Regions from separate parts of the Micromonospora sp. NPDC005707 genome, predicted to be linked through region 3. Evidence: riboswitches for the same ligand, from Rfam matches in the RefSeq annotation. Region 3 holds a riboswitch; each other region holds the start of a gene.
What was found. Region 3 has a riboswitch for cyclic di-AMP ahead of ABZ452_RS06025 (hypothetical protein). Riboswitches for the same ligand answer to the same signal wherever they lie in the genome.
Positions count from the first base shown of each region.

Region 1: it holds a riboswitch for cyclic di-AMP, as region 3 does, so the genes downstream of both, ABZ452_RS08850 (hypothetical protein) here and ABZ452_RS06025 (hypothetical protein) in region 3, are expected to answer to the same signal.
Region 2: it holds a riboswitch for cyclic di-AMP, as region 3 does, so the genes downstream of both, ABZ452_RS25665 (C39 family peptidase) here and ABZ452_RS06025 (hypothetical protein) in region 3, are expected to answer to the same signal.
Region 4: it holds a riboswitch for cyclic di-AMP, as region 3 does, so the genes downstream of both, ABZ452_RS18145 (NlpC/P60 family protein) here and ABZ452_RS06025 (hypothetical protein) in region 3, are expected to answer to the same signal.

Region 1 is NZ_JBEXYR010000004.1:218,304-222,887, reverse strand. Features, by position in the region: gene ABZ452_RS08875 (heavy metal translocating P-type ATPase) at 1-654, opposite strand, end outside; gene ABZ452_RS08870 (hypothetical protein) at 669-1,649, opposite strand; gene ABZ452_RS08865 (cation transporter) at 1,684-1,893, opposite strand; gene ABZ452_RS08860 (metal-sensitive transcriptional regulator) at 1,998-2,297, shown strand; gene ABZ452_RS08855 (SHOCT domain-containing protein) at 2,445-2,657, shown strand; cyclic di-AMP (ydaO/yuaA leader) riboswitch at 2,896-3,027, shown strand; gene ABZ452_RS08850 (hypothetical protein) at 3,031-4,050, shown strand; gene ABZ452_RS08845 (carbonic anhydrase) at 4,119-4,584, opposite strand, start outside.
Region 2 is NZ_JBEXYR010000015.1:142-4,725, forward strand. Features, by position in the region: gene ABZ452_RS25655 (hypothetical protein) at 1-332, shown strand, start outside; gene ABZ452_RS25660 (hypothetical protein) at 494-1,270, shown strand; cyclic di-AMP (ydaO/yuaA leader) riboswitch at 2,249-2,391, shown strand; gene ABZ452_RS25665 (C39 family peptidase) at 2,591-3,433, shown strand; gene ABZ452_RS25670 (alpha/beta fold hydrolase) at 3,537-4,289, shown strand; gene ABZ452_RS25675 (CDP-glycerol glycerophosphotransferase family protein) at 4,298-4,584, opposite strand, start outside.
Region 3 is NZ_JBEXYR010000003.1:187,885-192,468, forward strand. Features, by position in the region: gene ABZ452_RS06015 (SRPBCC family protein) at 97-549, shown strand; gene ABZ452_RS06020 (hypothetical protein) at 566-1,075, opposite strand; gene ABZ452_RS06025 (hypothetical protein) at 1,174-2,250, opposite strand; cyclic di-AMP (ydaO/yuaA leader) riboswitch at 2,256-2,385, opposite strand; gene ABZ452_RS06030 (cation diffusion facilitator family transporter) at 2,529-3,443, opposite strand; gene ABZ452_RS06035 (AAA family ATPase) at 3,534-4,584, opposite strand, start outside.
Region 4 is NZ_JBEXYR010000008.1:154,485-159,068, forward strand. Features, by position in the region: gene dcd (dCTP deaminase) at 1-561, shown strand, start outside; gene ABZ452_RS18145 (NlpC/P60 family protein) at 640-1,677, opposite strand; cyclic di-AMP (ydaO/yuaA leader) riboswitch at 1,691-1,826, opposite strand; gene ABZ452_RS18150 (peptidoglycan recognition family protein) at 2,067-4,064, shown strand; gene ABZ452_RS18155 (NlpC/P60 family protein) at 4,135-4,584, opposite strand, start outside.

The DNA.
Region 1 (4,584 bases), on a different contig from region 3:
GAACACCGTCACCCCGGCCGCGGCCTCCAGGTAGATGTTGCCGGCGCCGTCGGTGCGGGTGATGTCGAAGCGGAACGGGTGCGTCATCCCGGGCATCCCGGCGTCGCCGAGGAAGAGGGCCCAGAGCGACCAGCCGAACGCGGCGAGGGTGCCGAGCGAGACCAGCGTGTCCATGGTCGCCGCGCCGTGCCGCAGGTTGATCCAGGCGGCCCGGTGGAACGGCAGGCCGCCGTAGACCACGACCGGGGCGGCCAGGGTCAGCGACAGCCACTGCCAGTAGTCGAACTGCCAGGCCGGCACCATGGCCAGCACGATCACCGGCACGGTCAGCACGACCGACACCCACAGCCGGGTACGCAGCCCGCGCAGCTCGTCCACCGGCTCGGCGGTCGCACCGTCGGCGACGTGCGCGGGCGGCGGCGGGACGACGGCCGTGTAGCCGGTCTTCTCCACGGTGGCGATCAGCTCGGCCGTGGTGACCTCGTCGGCGTACCGGACGGTGGCCTTCTCGGTGGCGTAGTTGACCGTGGCCTCGACACCGTCCATCCGGTTGAGCTTCTTCTCGATCCGGGCGGCGCAGGAGGCGCAGGTCATGCCGCCGATCGCGAGTTCGATCAGGTTCGGCGCGACCGGCAGGGACTTGGCGGTTGTCATCGCGGCACCTCCGGTCAACTGTGCCCGTGCCCCGGGGCGCCGTGGCCGGCGTCCGGGGTCGGTGCGGTCGTGGGGGCCTGCGCGGCGGGCGCCGGGGTGGCCTGGTCCCCGGCCAGCACGGTGAACTCCGCGGTGTGCACCGCGTCGCCGTGCCGGAAGTCCAGGTAGAGACGGTACGCGCCGGCCGAGGGCACCTCGGCGGCGAACGTCACCGCCGGCCCGGCCGGGGTCCGCCCGTCGCCGGGCGCGCCCTCCGGGTGCACGTGCAGGTACGCGAGGTCGCCCTGGCGCAGCGCCACCAGGTGCCCGTACGCCCCGAGGTAGGGCTGGAGGTCGGTGACGGGCCGGCCGTCCCTGCTGACGGCCAGGGTGAGCCGGCTGGTCCGGCCGGGCTGCGGGGCGCCGGCGAGGGTGACCGTGTAGCCGTCGACCGTGGTGCTGGTCACCGGCGCCGGGAGCGGCCGGTGTTCCAGCGCGCCGGGGACGGTGACGTCGACCCCGAGGGTGAGCGGCTCGCCGCCGGTCGGGGTGAAGTCGGCGAACGCCCGCCAGACGCCGGGCCCGGCGAGCGGCGAGGCGACCCGCCAGGTGCCGTCGGCGGCCAGTTCCGGGTGGACGTGCCGGAAGCCGGAGAGGTCGCGGCGGGCGACGATCAGGTGCATGCGCTTGTCGTGCGCCACGTCGTAGCGGGTGACGGGCCGGCCGTCGGGGCCGGTGATCCGGAAGGCGAACTCGCCCGTGGGGGCGGTCACGGGCTGGAGCGTGTAGCCGCGGTCGGAGACGAGCAGCCCGCCGGGCAGGTGGGCGGTGGCGGTGGCGGCGTGGCCCCCGTCACCGTGGTCGGTTCCGCCGGAGTCGTGGCCGGCGTCGGTGGCGTCGTGGCGGGTCTCGGCGGCCGGGGTGACGGGGCCGGCCAGGTGGCCGACCCCGTACGCCGTGCCGAACACCGCCGCGAGCCCGAGGGCGAAGCCGCTCAGCTTCGTCGCCGTGTTCATGGGGTACCTCGGTTCCTTCGGGTCCGCGGACCCGTCACGCCCCGACGAGGTCGTAACCGGCCTCGTCGACGGCGGCGCGGACGGTGTCCGTGTCCAACGGGCTCTCACTGGTGACGGTGACCCGGCCGGAGGCCAGGTCGACCTGGACGTCGGTGACGCCCGGCAGCGCGCTCACCTCGGTGCTGACCGAGTTGACGCAGTGCCCGCAGGTCATGCCCTGAACCTGGTACGTGGTGGTGACCATCGCGAATCTTCCCTTCCGCCGCTGTCGTTACCGTTACCCGGTGGGGGTATCGGCTACTGAGAGGACCGTACCATACCCCCGAGGGGTACGGTATCCTCGACGTCATGACCGCACCGACGACCCCGACCCGGGGCTACACCGCCAGCAAGGACCAGCTCCTCGCGCGGCTCCGCCGTATCGAGGGCCAGGTCCGCGGCATCGAGAAGATGGTCGAGGACGACCGCTACTGCATCGACGTGCTGACCCAGATCTCCGCCATCCAGGCCGCGCTGGACAAGGTCGGCCTCGGCCTGCTCGACGGGCACGCCCGGCACTGCATGCACGAGGGCGCCGCCGAGGGCCGTGCCGACGAGATGGCCACCGAGATGATGGCCGCCGTCGGCCGCCTCATGAAGCGCGGCTGACCGGGACGTTCGGCCCCCGCGTCGGGTCCATCGGCCCGGCGCGGCGAATCCCCCGCCGACGTACGTTCGAGGTGGCGACCGGGACCGGCGCCGGTGACGGCACCGGACCGGCCGACCCTCAGGACACCCGATCGGAGGGCGGCCGAGATGATGTGGAACGGCCCGATGATGGGCTGGATGTGGACCTGGTCGTTGCTGGGACTGCTGGTGCTGCTGGGACTGGTCTGGCTGGTGTTCCGGCTCACCGGATATCCCGCGGGGGCCCTGCCGTCCTCGGCCCGTCGCATCCTCGACGAGCGGTACGCCCGCGGGGAGATCGACGAGGAGGAGTACCGCCGCCGTCGCGCCGGCCTGGGCTGACCGGTTCGGCCACCGGGCCGGGCCTGCGAGGGCCCGCGCCGGCGGGCGGTCCGGCGGGCCGGGAGCACGGAGGCCGCATCGTGACACTCCGCAGCGTGACGGCGGATCTCAAACGCGATGCTGGTCACGCAGGGCGAGGACGAATTCTCGCTATTGGTCGGCTTCCGGACGTAGAACAGCGGTAGGACTCTCGGGTAACCTCGCTGCCGGTCACCGCCGAAGGCGCGCACCGGCGCCAGCGGTGCCGCCGCCCAATCGCCCGCGGGCGAACCGGGGAACCAGGTACATGGGGTGAATCCGCGCGAGCGGTAGGGACCACTTCCGTCCCGAACCCGTCAGCTAACCCGGTCGGCGGCCGACGGAAGGGAACACTGTGACGGCACCCCTGCGCCGCTGGCTCACCCCCGTGGTGGCCATGCTGGCCGCGCTCACCGTGCTGGTGGGTCCGACCCCGGCGACGGCCGCTCCGAGCACCCCCACTCCCTCGGGGCACTCCGAGGAAGAGGACGACCCCCTCATCACCGAGGCCATCGACGCCGCCAACCGGGCCTACCTTCAGGCCAAGTCGAAGCTGGACAAGTCGCGCAAGCGCCAGCTCCAGCTCGCCCTGGAGGTGAAGGCGGCACAGAGCGAACTCGACGCGCTGAGCCCGCAGGTGGCCCAGATCGCCGCGCAGTCCTACCGGACCGGCCGGATCGGCGCCATGGCCATGCTGATGGAGAGCAACACCCCGGACTCGTTCGTCCGGCGGGCGGCCGCCCTGGACGAGCTGAACCTGCTGAACTCGCAGAAGCTCGCCGCCATCAACGCCGCAAAGACCCGCGCCGAGCAGGCCAAGATCGCGCTCGACGTCGAGGTGCGCGAGCAGGAGAAGCAGAAGAACGCGATGGCCCGCGAGAAGGCCGAGACGGAGAAGGCGCTGAAGCTGGTCGGCGGGATCGGCTTCACCGGCGGCCTGGTCTCGGCCACCTCGCCGGTCGCCCGGATCGGCCCGGGCCGCACCTCCGACGGCGACTGGAAGCCGGAGTCGTGCAGCGAGAACGACCCGACCACGTCGGGCTGTGTCACCCCGCGCACCCTGCACGCGTACAAGGAGGTCAAGCGGGCCGGCTTCAACCGCTTCGTGGGCTGCCACCGGAACGGCGGGCCGTTCGAGCACCCGAAGGGCCGGGCCTGCGACTGGTCGCTGCAGAAGAGCGGCTTCTCCTCGTGGCGCACCAAGGACCAGCGGATGTACGGCAACAACGTCGCCGCCTTCCTCATCCGCAACGCCGACCGGCTGGGCATCTACTACGTGATCTGGAACCGGCAGATCTGGTTCCCGGCCACCGGCTGGAAGTCCTACAGCGGGCCCTCCGACCACACCGACCACGTGCACATGTCGCTGCTCTGACGGCGTACGCCGAAAGGGGCCGGCCCGCGATGCGCGGGCCGGCCCCTTCGACGTTGTCGGGCGGTGGGTCAGCCGGCGAGCGCCGGGTCCACGGGCGCGGCCGGGGCCGGCACCGGGGCGGCGGCCGGGGCCTGCGCCACCGTGCGCACCTCGCCGGCGCTGAGCCGGTACGACAGGCCGACCACCATGCAGCGCCCGGCGGCCACCGCGTCGGCGAGGACGGTGGACCGGGCCAGCAGCGCCTCCACGGTCTGCGCGATGTGGACGTCGACGATCCCGTCGAGGTCCTCGACGCCCTCCCGGCCGGCCCGGAGCAGGCTGGGCGCGACGGCGTCCACCACCGCGCCGAGATGCCCGGACGGCGACGTGCCGGTGCGGACCGCCTCGCGGGCGGCCTGGACGGCGCCGCACGAGTCGTGGCCGAGCACCACCACGAGCGGGGTGCCCAGCACGGTCACCGCGTATTCGACGCTGCCGAGCACCTCGGGGCCGGCGGTGTGGCCGGCGGTGCGGACCACGAAGAGATCACCGAGG
Region 2 (4,584 bases), on a different contig from region 3:
TGACCGGACTCGGTGGCGGGATCACCGCCGCCACCGCTGCCAGGCAGGACGTCGGTGGCGGGATCACCGCCGTCACCGCCGCCGGGCAGGACCTCGCTGGCGGGACCATCGCCGTCAATGCCGCCGGGCAGGACCTCGGTGGCGGGATCACCGCCGTCACCGCTGGTGGGCAGGACGTCGGCGGCGCAGCCGCTGACACGCGGGCCGTCCCCGCTGTTGAGTCCGTGCCGGTGGCGCCCCTCTCGGCCGTGACAGGCGTGACCGGCCGGCCGCTCGTCCTGACCGGGCTGGTCCCGGCCACCGTCGGCTCCCGGGCCCCGCCCGCCCGCTGACCCCGCCCGCGGGCCGGCGCCCCACGCCCGCCGCACGCACCGAACCTCACCCCCGCACCCGCCCGCCGGGCGGCCCCGCGGCACCCGCTGCCGCCGCGCCCGCCGCATCCACGGGTCGTGCGGACACCTCTCCACCACGTTCTCTCCCGTGAGGTGCCGACATGCCGCAAACCGTTCTCTACCGTTTCCTGACCGAGGTTCCCGAGGCCGCCGCGATCTGGTCGGCCCTGCTCGTGCTCGCCCTCGGCCTGCTCGCCGTGCTGGTCGCCCGCCCGGAGCGCGACGGCGCGCCCGATCCGGCGCCCGACCCGGCCGCCGAGGAAGCCGCTCGCCGGGCCGACCTGCGCCGCTACGCCGACGAGGTGGCGGTGGCCGCCGCCGGCGCCGCGCAGAGCGCCCGGCGGCGCCGCGAGCAGTGGCTCACCGCCCAGGACGAGGCCGATCGGGCCTGGCGGGCGTACGACGAGGCCGAGGCCGCCGCCCGCCGCCTCGCCAGCGCCGCCGCCCTGCCCGCCCCGCACACCCCACGCACCCCGGCCGAGTACGCGGCCCGGGAGCGCTGGCTGCACCACGCCGCGATGACCGCGCACTGGCGGGGCGACCTGAGCGCCCGGCAACTCGCCGACGTGCTGGCCCACCGCAACGGGTGGGACCCGCGCCGGCACCCGGCCGAGCAGGAGATCGTCCTGGCCCGGGCCGTACGCGAGAGCCGCCGGGCGGCCTGGGCGACGGCCGCCGAGCGGGAGCGGCGGGCGTGGCGGGACGCCGAACTGGCCGCCGAGGCGGCCCGCGCCCTGTCGGCCGAGTCCTACGCGGCGGCCACCGCCCTCCGTCCCGCCGACGCCGCCACGGCGACCGTGGAGGGGCGGAACGACGCGACGGTGCGGATCCCGGCCACCGTGCCCGGGGCGCGCTGGCGTCCCGTCCGGGCCGGCTGAACGTGGTCCACTCCCGTTCCGGGAGAGCTGGTGGCAACCGTCCGCAGGGCGGCGAGCGTGCGGCCGGAGAGCGTGCGGCCGGAGAGCCGGTGGCCGGATGTGGTCGTGCCGGCCGCTAGGAACTTGATGACGTGAACGGATCGGGCGCGCGGCCCTCCCGGACGCCTGTCGAGCTGCCGTCGTGACCGACCAGACGTGGCCGGCGGCAAGTTGGGCGTGAGTCGTTCAGGACATCAAGTTCCTAGCGGGTCCGAGCGGATGTCCTGGCGGTCGGCGAGCCGGCTGGCCAGGACACCAAGTTCGTAGCCGGTCTTGAGCGAATGTCCTGGGCGCCGGTGGGCCGGCTGGCGGGGCCGCTGGGTAACCCTGTGGCCTGTGGCCCGTGCCCCGTGGCCCGTGGCCCGTGGCCCGTGGCCCGTGGCAGCGGTAGCTGGAGAGCCGTCGTGCCCGGCCTGCGTCACCGCCGGCCCGACCCGCGGCGTCGCGCCGACTCGACCCCACGGCGTCACGCCGGTTCGACCCACGGCGTCACGGCCGGCCCGACCCCACGCGTCACGCTGGTCCGACCCCGCGCGTCACGCTGGTCCGACCCCACGGCGTCACGCCGGTCCGACCTCACGGCGTCACGCGGGGGCCGACTCCCATGGCGTCACGTGAGCCCGACTCCCCACGCGGGGCCGAGTCTGCCGAATTGTTATCCGAATTCGGTGAGCCCGGTCACCGGGACCCCGGAAACGGTCACCGGGCGCAGGCCGGGCGAAGTGCCCCCGCAATTCCGGGTCAGCCGCCACCGGATGTCCGCTTTTCGCCCGCCGGCGCCGCCGTAACTGCCTGTCCCATTGAGTGAAGTCAGTGACGGAGTGTTCCGATATCCGTAGCGATGCACGAGGTTTAAGCAGGTGGGAGCGCTTGGCAGGCGGCATACCCACCGGTAGTGTCGGCGCGTCCGGAGCGGTTTCCGATCGCAAGTGGCGACGCCGCGCCGACCCGCCTAATCGTGTTCTTACGAACCGGGGACCCACAGCAACACCGGGGTGAATCCGCGGGCCCACGGCCTGTGGTAGGGCGTACTTCCCGCCCGAATCCGTCAGCTAACCCGGTCGGCGGCCACGGAAGGAGTGCCATTCCTCGTGCTCACCTCCCCCCGCTCGTCCCCCCGCCTCCACGGCATCGTGGTGCCGGCGCTCGCCTGACGGCGACCGGACCCGGCAACCGCCCCGAACGCCCGGCCCCCCGGGCGCTCCCCTTCCGCGGCGACCCGCCCCGCCAGCGCGCGTGAGTTCCTCCGCGCGTGGGCCGGTGTGTGCCGCGCACGCTCCCGTGGAGGAACCCGTGAAGCATCACCTGAAGCGTCAGCTGCGGCGTCTCGTGACCGAGCGCCCGTACCAGATCATCGCCGGCTCGGCCGCGGCGCTCGTGCTCGCCGGCGGCGCCGGCGCCACCCTGAACGCCACCGACGACGCCCCGGTCCAGCAGGAGAACACCGCCGCGGTCGCCGAGCTGGGCTCGCGGCTCGGTGAGGTCGCCAGCCGGGGCGAGGCCCGGGCGGCCGTCCCGGCGCCGTCCGCCTCGCCGAGCGCGTCGCCGTCGGCCGCGAAGTCCGCGGCCAAGGCCACCACCGACCCGGACACCACCCGGAAGGCCAAGCCGAAGCCGCCGTCGACCAAGGTGCTGGACTACACCTACGAGGCGCAGACCGCCTACTGGAACTGCGGCCCGGCCGCGGTGCGCAACGCGCTCAGCGCGAGCGGCGTCGAGACCACCCAGGACGCGATGATCGCCCCGCTGAACGCCGGCGAGAACGGCACCAACTCCGCCGAGGACACCACCCGGGGCCTGAACCAGATGGTCAAGGGCAACCCGTACCGGACGCACATGTTCGGCGGCTCGGCGAGCCCGGCGGAGATCGACCAGCTCCAGGCTGACGTGGTCAAGGCGATCACCGACGGCCGGGGAGTGGTGGTCAACATCGCCGGCGACGCCACCGACACCGACGGCGGCTGGCACTCGTTCCCGGGCGGCCACTACATCGCGGTGGTCGGCTACAAGAACGACGGCCGCACGGTCCGGATCGCCGACTCGGCGAACGCGGCGCTGCCCGCGTACTGGATCAGCACCATCGACCTGGCGAACTGGGCGGCCACGCGCGGCTACTCCGCCTGATCGCAGCTCTCCCGTCGGGCACCGGCTCCACCGAGCCGGTGCCCGACGTCGTCGTGCCGGCTGCTCTCGCGCGTCGTGTCCGTCCGGTGGCACACTGCGGCCTATGGGCGACGCGACGGGTACCCGCCATCTGCTGCTGCTGCACGGCATGGGCGCCACCGGTGAGGTGTGGCTGCCCTGGGCGCCGCTGCTGGAGCGCCACTGGGCGGGGCGGTGGCTCGCACCCGACCTGGCCGGGCACGGCTGGTCGCCCCCGCTGCCGGAATACTCCTTCGAGGCCCTGGCCCGGCGGGTGGTCGAGGGGCTCGGTCCGGTGGCCGAGCGGCTCGGCCCCCGCGACCGGCTCGTGCTGCTCGGCCACTCGCTGGGCGGGGTCGTGGCGCTGGCGCTGGCCGCGCGGTCGCGGCGCCTGCCCGTCGACGCGGTGGTCGGGCTGGGCATCAAGGCCGTCTGGTCCCCGGCCGAGCTGGAGAAGGCCCGCGAGCTGGCCGACCGTCCGGTGACCTGGTTCGCCACCCGGGACGAGGCGGCCCGCCGCTACCTGCGGGTCTCCGGGCTGGCCGGGCTGTTCGCCCCCGACCACCCCGTGGTGGAGGCGGGGCTGCGCCGGGAGGACGGCCGCTGGCGGCTGGCCATGGACCCGGCCGCCTTCGCGGTGGGGGAGCCCCGGCTGCCGGCGCTGCTCGCCGCCGTCGACGTCCCGGTGCTGCTGGCCCGTGGCGAGCAGGACCCGATGGTGACCGACGCGCAGCTCAAGGAACTGGGCGTCCCGGTCGCCACCCTGCCCGGCCTGGGCCACAACGCGCACGTCGAGGACCCGGCGGCGGTGCTCGCCCTGCTCGACGCGTACCTCTGAGCCTCGGCTCAGGCGGTGGGGGAGGGGAGCGGCGAACCGTCCCGCGGGGCGGGCGCGGTCCCGGCCGGCGCGAGCTGCCGGCGGGCGGCGTCGAGAAACACCTCGGCGTAGGACTCGGCCGGGAAGTCGCCCAGGTAGCGGGCGCGGGTGGCCCAGCGCGCCGCCGCCTTCGGGTCGGTGTCCAGGAGCCCGGTCAGCACCTCGTCCACGTTGGACATGTCCCGGCGCAGCACGTAGCCGGAACCGGCGAGGGGGAACCGCTCGACGAAGTGCTCCCCGTCGACGCCCATGTCGG
Region 3 (4,584 bases):
CGCCGACCTGCCGCGGGCCCGGGACTTTCGACCCGTTGCCAGCCCGGCTCCGGTACGGGACGATCGTGCGGACCCACGACGGCGAGGGGGTGCCGCTTGCTCAGCAGCGACAGCTTCAGCTACACCGTGCAGGCCCGGTGCACCAGGGCCCACGCGGTGGCCCTGCTCGGCGACCTGAGCCGGCAGGGCGAGCTGCATCCGCTGATCGTCCGGGTCCGCCAACTGCCGGCCCGCCCGGGGGCGCTGGCCAGCTACGCGATCACCGACCGGCTGGCGCTCGGCCCGCTGCACTTCCCGGTCACCTACCAGGCGGACGTGCTGGTCGCCACCGAGGACGAGGTCGTGACCGTGGCCCGGCAGCAGCCGGCCACCACGGTGCGCAACCACACGCGGCTGCGCGACGAGCCCGACGGGGTGGTGCGGATCGACGTGGAGATCACCCTCTCCGCACCGGCACCGCTGTTCGGCTACGCCTTCCGGCAGGCCCGGGCGGCCCACCTCGGGCTGGCCAGCCGGCTCGGCGCCACCCTGGAGGGGCAGGCGGTCTGACCCGGGGCGCCCTGACTCAGCCGCGTCGCCCGGCGGGCACCGGTCGTCGGGCCGCCGGCCGGGCCGGCCGCAGCCGCCCCCACGGCTTGTAGGTGGACAGCACGGTCACGACGAGCAGCAGCGTGCTGGAGACGGTCGGCGCGACCACCAGGTCGACGCGGAGGTGGGCGTCGGCCGCCCCGGCCAGCTCACCGAGGTGCCGGACCCGCGGGGTGAGCAGGAGCAGCACCAGCGTGAGCACCACGGTGGTGACGGCGAACTTCACCAGCACCCAGCGCCAGCGCAGCAGGCCCCACGGGGTGAGCAGCGCGCTGGCGAGCCCGACCAGCCAGACGAGCACGCTCAGCGGGGCGAACAGCCAGGTGACCAGCAGCGCGGCGGCCGGATAGACCACCTCGGGGTCGGCCCCGCGCAGCCCGGCCACGCCGAGGGCCAGCAGCACCAGGTCGGCGCCGAGCCACCCCAGCGAGGTGACCAGGTGCAGGGTGAGCAGGGCCTTGCGTCCGGCGGGGGAGAGTCGAGTCATGCCCCCGATGCTCGGCCGTCACGGGCGTCGCGTCGTGGGCCGCGCGGCGACACCCGGCGTACGTCGTGGGACGTAGCCGGGCGCCGCCGGGGCGGGGATCAGTACACCGAGAGGTGCACGTGGTTGGTGTGGTCGCTGGACGGGTCGCCGTTGCCCCCGCTGTACGCCTTCCAGCCGCTGCTGGGCAGCCAGATCTGCCGGAACCAGATCACGTAGAGCACGGCGAGCGCGTCGGCGTTGCGGATGAAGTAGGCGGAGAGGTTGTTGCCGTACGTCTTGTCGCCGCCGCTGGCCACGCCGCCGAAGCCGCTCTTCTGCGCGGCGAAGTCGCAGGCCCGCCCCTTCGGGTGCTCGCCCGAGCCGCTGGGCCGGTGGCAGGAGACGTAGCGGGTGAAGCCGGCCGCCTTGGCCTGCTGGAGCGCGTGCAGCGTACGCGGGGTGATGCAGCCGTCGGCGGGCGTCGGGTCGTTGACGCTGCACGACTCGGGTGGCCAGGAGCCGTCGGCGTTGCGCTTGGCCGGCTTGGCGTTGGCCGACGAGGTGCCCTGGACGCTGCCGCCGCCGCTGCTGGACGCGCGGTTGTTCGCCACCTCCAGGGCGCGTTCGGCCTGCTGCTTGCGCTTGGCCATCACCGCGACCTGCTTGCGCTGCTCCTGGATCTCCCCGGTGAGCGCGGTCTGCGTGCGGGTGGCCTCGTCCCGGGTGTCGATGAGCTCGCGCAGCGCCCGGTCCTCGTGCGCGGCCACCTGCTCCAGCGCGGCCGCGCGGTCCATGAAGCCCTCGGGGCTGGTGCTGCCGAGCAGGGCCGCGGCGGTGCCCAGCCGCCCGGACCGGTATGCCACCCCGGCGATCTCGCCGACCTTGGCGTCCCGGACGGTCAGCTCGGCGTTGACCGTCTTGAGCTGGGCGGTGAGCTGCTGTTGCCGGGTCACCGAGCGGTTCAGCGCGGTGCGGGCGTCCAGCCACCCCTTGCTGGCGGCGTCGAGCTGGGCGCGCAGCGCCGGGGTGCCGCCCTCGTTGTCGCCGGGTGCGGCGGCGAGCAGCGCGGTCGGGGAAGCCGCCGCGACCGCCGAGGCGGGGGAGACCGGCGCGGTCACGACGCCGAGGGCGAGCGTCGCGACGAGCAGGGCCGCCAACCGGGCGACCGTCCGTCGTACAGGTGCCACTGGGGGCATTCACGTGTCCTTCCGTCCACCGCCGACCGGGTTAGCTGACGGGTTCGGGACGGAAGATCCCTACCGCTGACGCGGATGCACCCCACGAACGTGGTTCCCCGGCTCGCCCTGCGGGCGATTAGGCGCTGGCCACCGCAGGCGCCGGTGGGCGCCGCCCGGCGGAGGCCGCGGTCGAGCCTACCGGCGTTGTTCCGGGTCGGCTCCGCTGGTGGGAGCCGGTGTCCCGGTCAAAACCGGCATAAGTGCACAATAACCACTTGGATTTAAGATTGCCCTAATTACCACTCGACCGCGCCGCACGCCCCGGGAGACGCTCCGGGTTCGATCTGCAACGTGGCGTGATCGATCGAGAAGTCCTCGTGCAGGGCCGTCCGGGCGGCCGCCAGCACCTCGCCGACCTCGGCGCCCGGTGCCATGGTCAGGTGCGCCGAGGCCACCTCCATGCCCGAGGTGAGCGTCCAGACGTGCAGGTCGTGCACCTCGGCGACGCCGGGCACGGCGGCCAGCCGGTCGTGCACCGCGGTCACCTGGAGGTGCTCCGGGGCGGCCTGCACCAGGATCCGGACCGCGGCCCGGCCGAGTCGCCAGGTGCGCGGCAGGATGAACAGCCCGATCGCGACGGCGACCAGCGGGTCGGCCCACCACCAGTCGGTGACCGCGATGACCAGGGCGGCCCCGATCACGCCGAGCGAGCCGAGGAGGTCGCCCAGCACCTCCAGGTACGCCCCGCGCAGGTTGATGCTCTCCTCGGCGCCGGCGCGCAGCAGCGCGAACGCGGCGATGTTGGCGAGCAGGCCGAGCACCGCCACGGCGAGCATCGGCCCGGCGAGGACCTCCGGCGGCTCGCCGAACCGGCGTACCGCCTCGACCAGGACGTAGACGGCCACGGCGCCGAGCAGCACCGCGTTGGCCAGCGCGGCCAGCACCTCCAGCCGGTAGAGCCCGAAGGTGCGCTGCGGGTCGGTGTCGGCGTGCCGGGTGGCGGTGATCGCGGCGAGCGCCATGCCGATGCCGAGGACGTCGGTGAACATGTGCCCGGCGTCGGAGAGCAGGGCCAGCGAGCCGGTGGCGAAGGCGGCCACCGCCTCGACGACCATGAGGGCGGTGAGCAGCGCGAACGCGCCCCAGAGCCGACCACGGTGACGGTGCGCCGCGTTCGCCACCGCGCCGCTGTGGTCATGACCTGCGCCCACGCACACACCCTCTCGTCCGCCGCCCCGGCCGAGCTCAATCTATGCTCACATCGCTATGTGTGCAAGTGAACGCCGGATGCGGCGCCGCCGTCAGCCGACCGGGTCGAGCGTGGTGAGCCGCTGGGTGGCCCGGGAGAGCGCCACGTAGAGGGTGCGGACGCCCGACCCCGGATCGGCCCGGATCTCGCTCGGGGCGACCAGCACCACCCCGTCGTACTCCATGCCCTTGGCCTGGAGACTGGTCACCACCTGGAGCCGGCCGCCCAGGTCGCCCAGCCAGCCGGCCACCTCGTCCCGGCGCGGCACCGGCGTGATCACACCCACCGTGCCCTCGACCTCCGCCAGCAGCGCGCGCGCCGCCGCCGCCGTGGCGGCGGGTAGGTCGCCGGCGGGCACCGACCGCTCGACGGGCGGCACCCCGGTGGAACGGACCGCGGTGGGCAACGCGAGATCCGGGTGTACGCGGTGGATCTCCGCGGCCGCCACGGCGAAGATCTCCGCCGAGTTGCGGTAGTTGGTGGTCAGCTCGTACCGGTGGCGGCGGCGCCGGCCCAGCGCCTGGTCCCGGGCCCGGGCCAGCTCCTGCGGGTCACCGGTCCAGGCGGTCTGCGCCGGGTCGCCCACCACGGTCCAGGAGGCCAGCCGGCCCCGCCGGCCGATCATCCGCCACTGCATCGGCGAGACGTCCTGCGACTCGTCGACGACCACGTGGGCGTAGTCGCGGTAGTCCTCCGGGCGCTCCCGCGCGGCGGCCCGGGCGGCCCGCTGCCGGTCGGCGGCCGTGCTCAGCTCGCGGACGCCGCCGGCCAGCTGGAACGGGTCCCGCTTCGGCCTCGCCCGCCGCACCGGCTGGCCCAGAAGCGCGTCCAGCTCGTCCAGCAGCGCCACGTCGGCGATGGTCAGCCCCTCGCCGTCCAGGCTCCGGTACGCCCCGGTCAGCAGCCGGATCTCGGCCCCGGACAGGACGCCCCCGGCGTACCGGCGCAGCCGCTCCGGGCGGGCCAGCCAGCCCAGCACGTGGCGCGGGTGCAGCCGCGGCCACCAGGCCTTGAGGAACTCCCGGAACTCCGGCCGGTCGATGATCTCGTCCTCGAACGCGGGCTGCTCCGGCAGCCGGCCGATCCGCAGCCTGCGGGCCTGG
Region 4 (4,584 bases), on a different contig from region 3:
GACCTGGTCTCCGAGATCAAGACTGGCACGCTCGCGCTGGAGCCCTTCGAGCCCACGCTGGTGCAACCGTCCAGCATCGACGTCCGTCTGGACCGGTTGTTCCGGGTCTTCAACAACCATCTCTACACGCACATCGACCCGTCCGTGCAGCAGGACGACCTCACCTCGTTGGTGGAGGTGGCCGAGGGCCAGCCGTTCGTGCTGCACCCGGGCGAGTTCGTGCTCGCCTCCACACTGGAGGTGATCTCGCTCGGCGACCAGCTCGCCGGACGACTTGAGGGCAAGAGCTCACTGGGCCGGCTCGGCCTGCTCACCCACTCGACCGCCGGCTTCATCGACCCGGGCTTCTCCGGTCACGTCACGCTGGAGCTGTCCAACGTGGCGAACCTGCCGATCACGCTCTGGCCGGGCATGAAGATCGGCCAGCTCTGCATCTTCCGGCTCTCCTCGCCGGCCGAGCACCCGTACGGCTCTGAGGTGTACGGCTCGCGCTACCAGGGCCAGCGCGGCCCGACCCCGAGCCGCTCCTGGCAGAGCTGGCGCACCTGGCCGACCCGCTGACCGGCCCGAGGCCGGCAACGGCGCAGGGGCCCCCGCGACGCGGGAGCCCCTGCGGACCGCTCAACCCCTGCGGACCGCTCAGCCCGGGCGGCCGTAGCTGTTGATCTGGCCGTCGTCGACGCGCTTCATCGTGATCGGCTTGCCGGACTGGGAGGCGTGCACCACCCAGCCGTCACCGACGTACATGCCGACGTGGTGCAGGTCGCTGTAGTAGAAGACGAGGTCACCGGCGCGCAGCTCGCTCCGGCTCACCCGCCGGGTCACGTCGTGCTGCTGCCGCGCGTTGTGCGGCAGCGAGACGCCGGCCTTGGCCCAGGCAGCCATGGTCAGGCCCGAGCAGTCGTAGTGGTCCGGGCCGGCGGCGCCCCAGACGTAGATCTTGCCGATCTGGGCGCAGGCGAACTTGACCGCGGTGCCGGCCGGGCCGCCGGGGTAGCCGGCGGGGCAGGGCGCCGGGCGCAGCGGACCGCCGCCGCCGTTGCCGTAGACCTTGAGGCGCAGCTTCTGGAGCTTGACGATCTCGGCGTCGATCTGCTTCTTCTTGGCCGCGAGCTGGGCCTCGGTGCGCGACAGCTCAGTGATCATCTCGTCGAGCGGCTGCTTCTTGGCGGCCAGCTGGTCGCGCAGCGCGGCGACGGTCCGCACCTGCTTCTGCTGGCGGTTCGCGAAGCGGTCGAGCAGGGCGAGGCCGTCGACCAGGTCGCTCGGCGACCGGCTGCCCAGCAGCGCGTTGACCGTGGAGAGGTTGTTGTCGCCCTTGTAGGCGTCGGCCGCGAGCCCGCCCACCTGACCGAGGGCGGCGTCCACCCGGGCCTGGAGCGGGGCGATCTGCTTGGCCAGCGTGGCGGCCTGCTTCCGCTTGGCGGCGAGCTGCTCGCGGGTGGCGTTGACCTGTTCGATGATCGGTTCGAGCTTGTTCCAGTCCTGGTCGATCTGGCGCTCGATCTCGGTGACCGACGGTTCGGCGTGAGCCGCCGTGGCGCCGCCGGTCAGGACGACGGCGGTGCCGGCCAGGGCGGCGAGGGCGGTGGTGAAACGGGACCAGCGGGAACGCGGCGCAGCCGTCGACCGGTCGACCGACCGGACCGACGGTGGCCGCGGGGCATGGTGTGCCACCGGGCTTCCGTACTCCTTCTTCCTGGCCGCCTACCGGGTTAGCTGACGGGTTCGGGCGGGAAGGGAGGCGCCCTACCGCAGTGGCTGCGGATTCACCCCAGTTACCTGGGTCCCCGGCTCGCCCGGAGGCGACTCGGCGGTGCCGGACCGTCACCACCCGGGTTGGACGGTGAAACTCGCGGCCGACGATTGACCAGAGTAGAGAGCGTCGTTATCGTTCCGCAACCCGAGACGCCGTGACACTCCGTACCCGAAAGATTCTTTCAGCGGAGATTACCTCTCGGAAAGGTATTGACCCGGGCCGTGCGCGGGGTGAGGGTGAGGCGCAGTGACCCCCATCCCTGTCTGGAGGTTCGATGCACCTCTCACCCCCGCCGTCGGGCAGACGGATGCTGCTGGCAGCAGCCGTTGCAGCCGCCACCGCCCTGGTGGCGACCGGTCCGGTGGCCGCCCAGCCGCTCACCACCCAACCCGCCACCGACCGCCAGGACCAGTACGCCGCCGCCGCGGCGGAGTACGGCGTGCCGCAGAGCGTCCTGCTCGGCGTCTCGTACCTGGAGTCGCGCTGGGACACCCACCCGGGCCAGCCGAGCACCAGCGGCGGCTACGGCCCGATGCACCTCACCGACGCCGAACACGTCCTCGCGACCCCGGCCAGCGGCCACGTCAGCGAGGACGAGGACCCGCGGGGCGACGACTCGCGGCCGCTCACCCTCGACCCGGCCACCGCGGCCGCACCGGCGGAGGACGTGCTGCCGCAGGCGTCCCTGCAGACGCTCGACGCCGCCGCGGCGCTCACCGGCCTCGCCGAGGAGACGCTGCGCACCGACGCGGCCGCGAACATCCGGGGCGGCGCGGCGCTGCTCGCCTCGTACCAGAAGCAGTTGGGCTCGCCGGTCGGCGCCACCACCGACCCGGCGGCCTGGTACGGCGCGGTGGCCCGCTACTCCGGCGCGGACACCGAGGACGCGGCGGCGGCCTTCGCCGACGAGGTCTACGACCAGCTCGGCCTCGGCGCGGCCCGGACCACCGACGACGGCCAGCGGGTGACCCTGGCCGCCACCGCGGTGAAGCCGGACCAGTCCGCGCTGCACCGGCTCGGGCTGCGCCGGGCCGAGCGGCCGGACGGCCTGGAGTGCCCGGTCCGGCTGGCCTGCGAGTGGATTCCCGCCCCCTACGAGCAGCTCAGCGCGGACCCGGGCGACTACGGCAACCACGACCTCGGCAACCGGCCGGCCCAGCAGAAGATCGAATACATCGTCATCCACGACACCGAGGGCTACTTCGGCCCGAGCGTCGACCTGGTGAAGCGCGCCGACTACCTGGGCTGGCACTACACGCTGCGCTCGGTGGACGGCTACGTGGCCCAGCACATCAAGGCCAAGGACGTCGGCTGGCACGCCGGCAACTGGTACGTCAACGCCAAGTCCATCGGCCTGGAGCACGAGGGCTTCGCCGGGCACGGCACCTGGTACACCGAGGCGATGTACCGGGCCTCGGCCAAGCTGGTCCGGCACCTGGCGCTGAAGTTCCAGATCCCGCTGGACCGGCAGCACATCATCGGCCACGACAACGTCCCCGGCACCACCGCCTCGACCGTGCGCGGGATGCACTGGGACCCGGGCCCGTACTGGGACTGGTCGCACTACTTCGACCTCATGAAGGCGCCCTTCCGGTCCCTCGGCAACGCGCACACCGGCCTGGTCACCATCGACCCGGACTTCGCCACCAACCAGCCCGCCTTCGTCGGTTGCAACCAGCAGCCGCCGGGCGTCCCAAAGCCCACCCCGCCGGCCGCGCCGTGCCCGCTGCGCGGCTCGTCCGCGGTGGTCCTGCACACCGCGCCGAGCGCGACCGCCCCGCTGGTCAACGACCTCGGGCTGCGCCCGGACGGCACGCCGGACACCATGTACATCTCCGACCACGGCGCCCGCGCCTCGGCCGGCCAGACGTACGCCGTGGCCGACGTGCAGGGTGACTGGACGGCGATCTGGTACCTCGGGCAGAAGGCCTGGTTCCTCAACCCGGCCTCGGCGCCGACCGCCAAGTGGTCGACGGGCTTCGTGGTGACGCCCAAGCCTGGGAAGACCACCATCCCGGTGTACGGCCGCGCCTACCCGGAGCAGGCGGCCTACCCGGCCACCATCCCGTTCCAGGGCGTGTCCCCGCTCCAGTACACGTTCGCGGCCGGCCAGCGGTACGCACTCGGCGGCGTCCTGCCGAGCGAGTACTACCGGGCCGTCTCGTTCGACGGCTCGGCACCGGGCGACCGGACCGTGGTCCGGGGTGAGACCAAGTACGCGCAGGTCCAGTTCGGCCACCGGATCATGTTCGTCAACCTCGACGACGTGCTGATACTGCCGTCCCCGGTCGGCGCACCGAGGTAGCAGCCAGCGCTCGACGGAGAAGGCCCCCGGTCCAGGCGGACCGGGGGCCTTCTCGTCGCTGGGGGACGGGTCAGGTGACCCGGACGAAACCGGCGAGCGGCTGTGTGCTGATGCTCGACACCTGGACCGGCTTGCCGGTCCGTGGCGCGTGCACCATCACCCCGTTGCCGAGGTATAGCCCGACGTGGTGCAGGTCGCTGCCGAAGAAGACGAGGTCACCCGGTCTGGCGTCGGAGCGGGAGACCTTGCGGCCCTCGTTCCACTGCGCGCCCGTGAAGTGGGTGAGCGAGATGCCCGCCGCCTTGTAGGCGTACTGGGTGAGGCCGGAGCAGTCGAACGAGTTCGGGCCGGTGGCGCCCCACACGTACGGGTCGCCGACCTGCGCGCACGCGGTCTTGATCGCGGTACGCGCGGCGCTGCTGACCACGCCGTCGATAGCCGGGCAGCCGGCCGGCCGGATCGAGGTCACCGGCAGCATGGCCGTCAACCGCTTGATCTCGGAGTCGATCTGCTTCTTCTT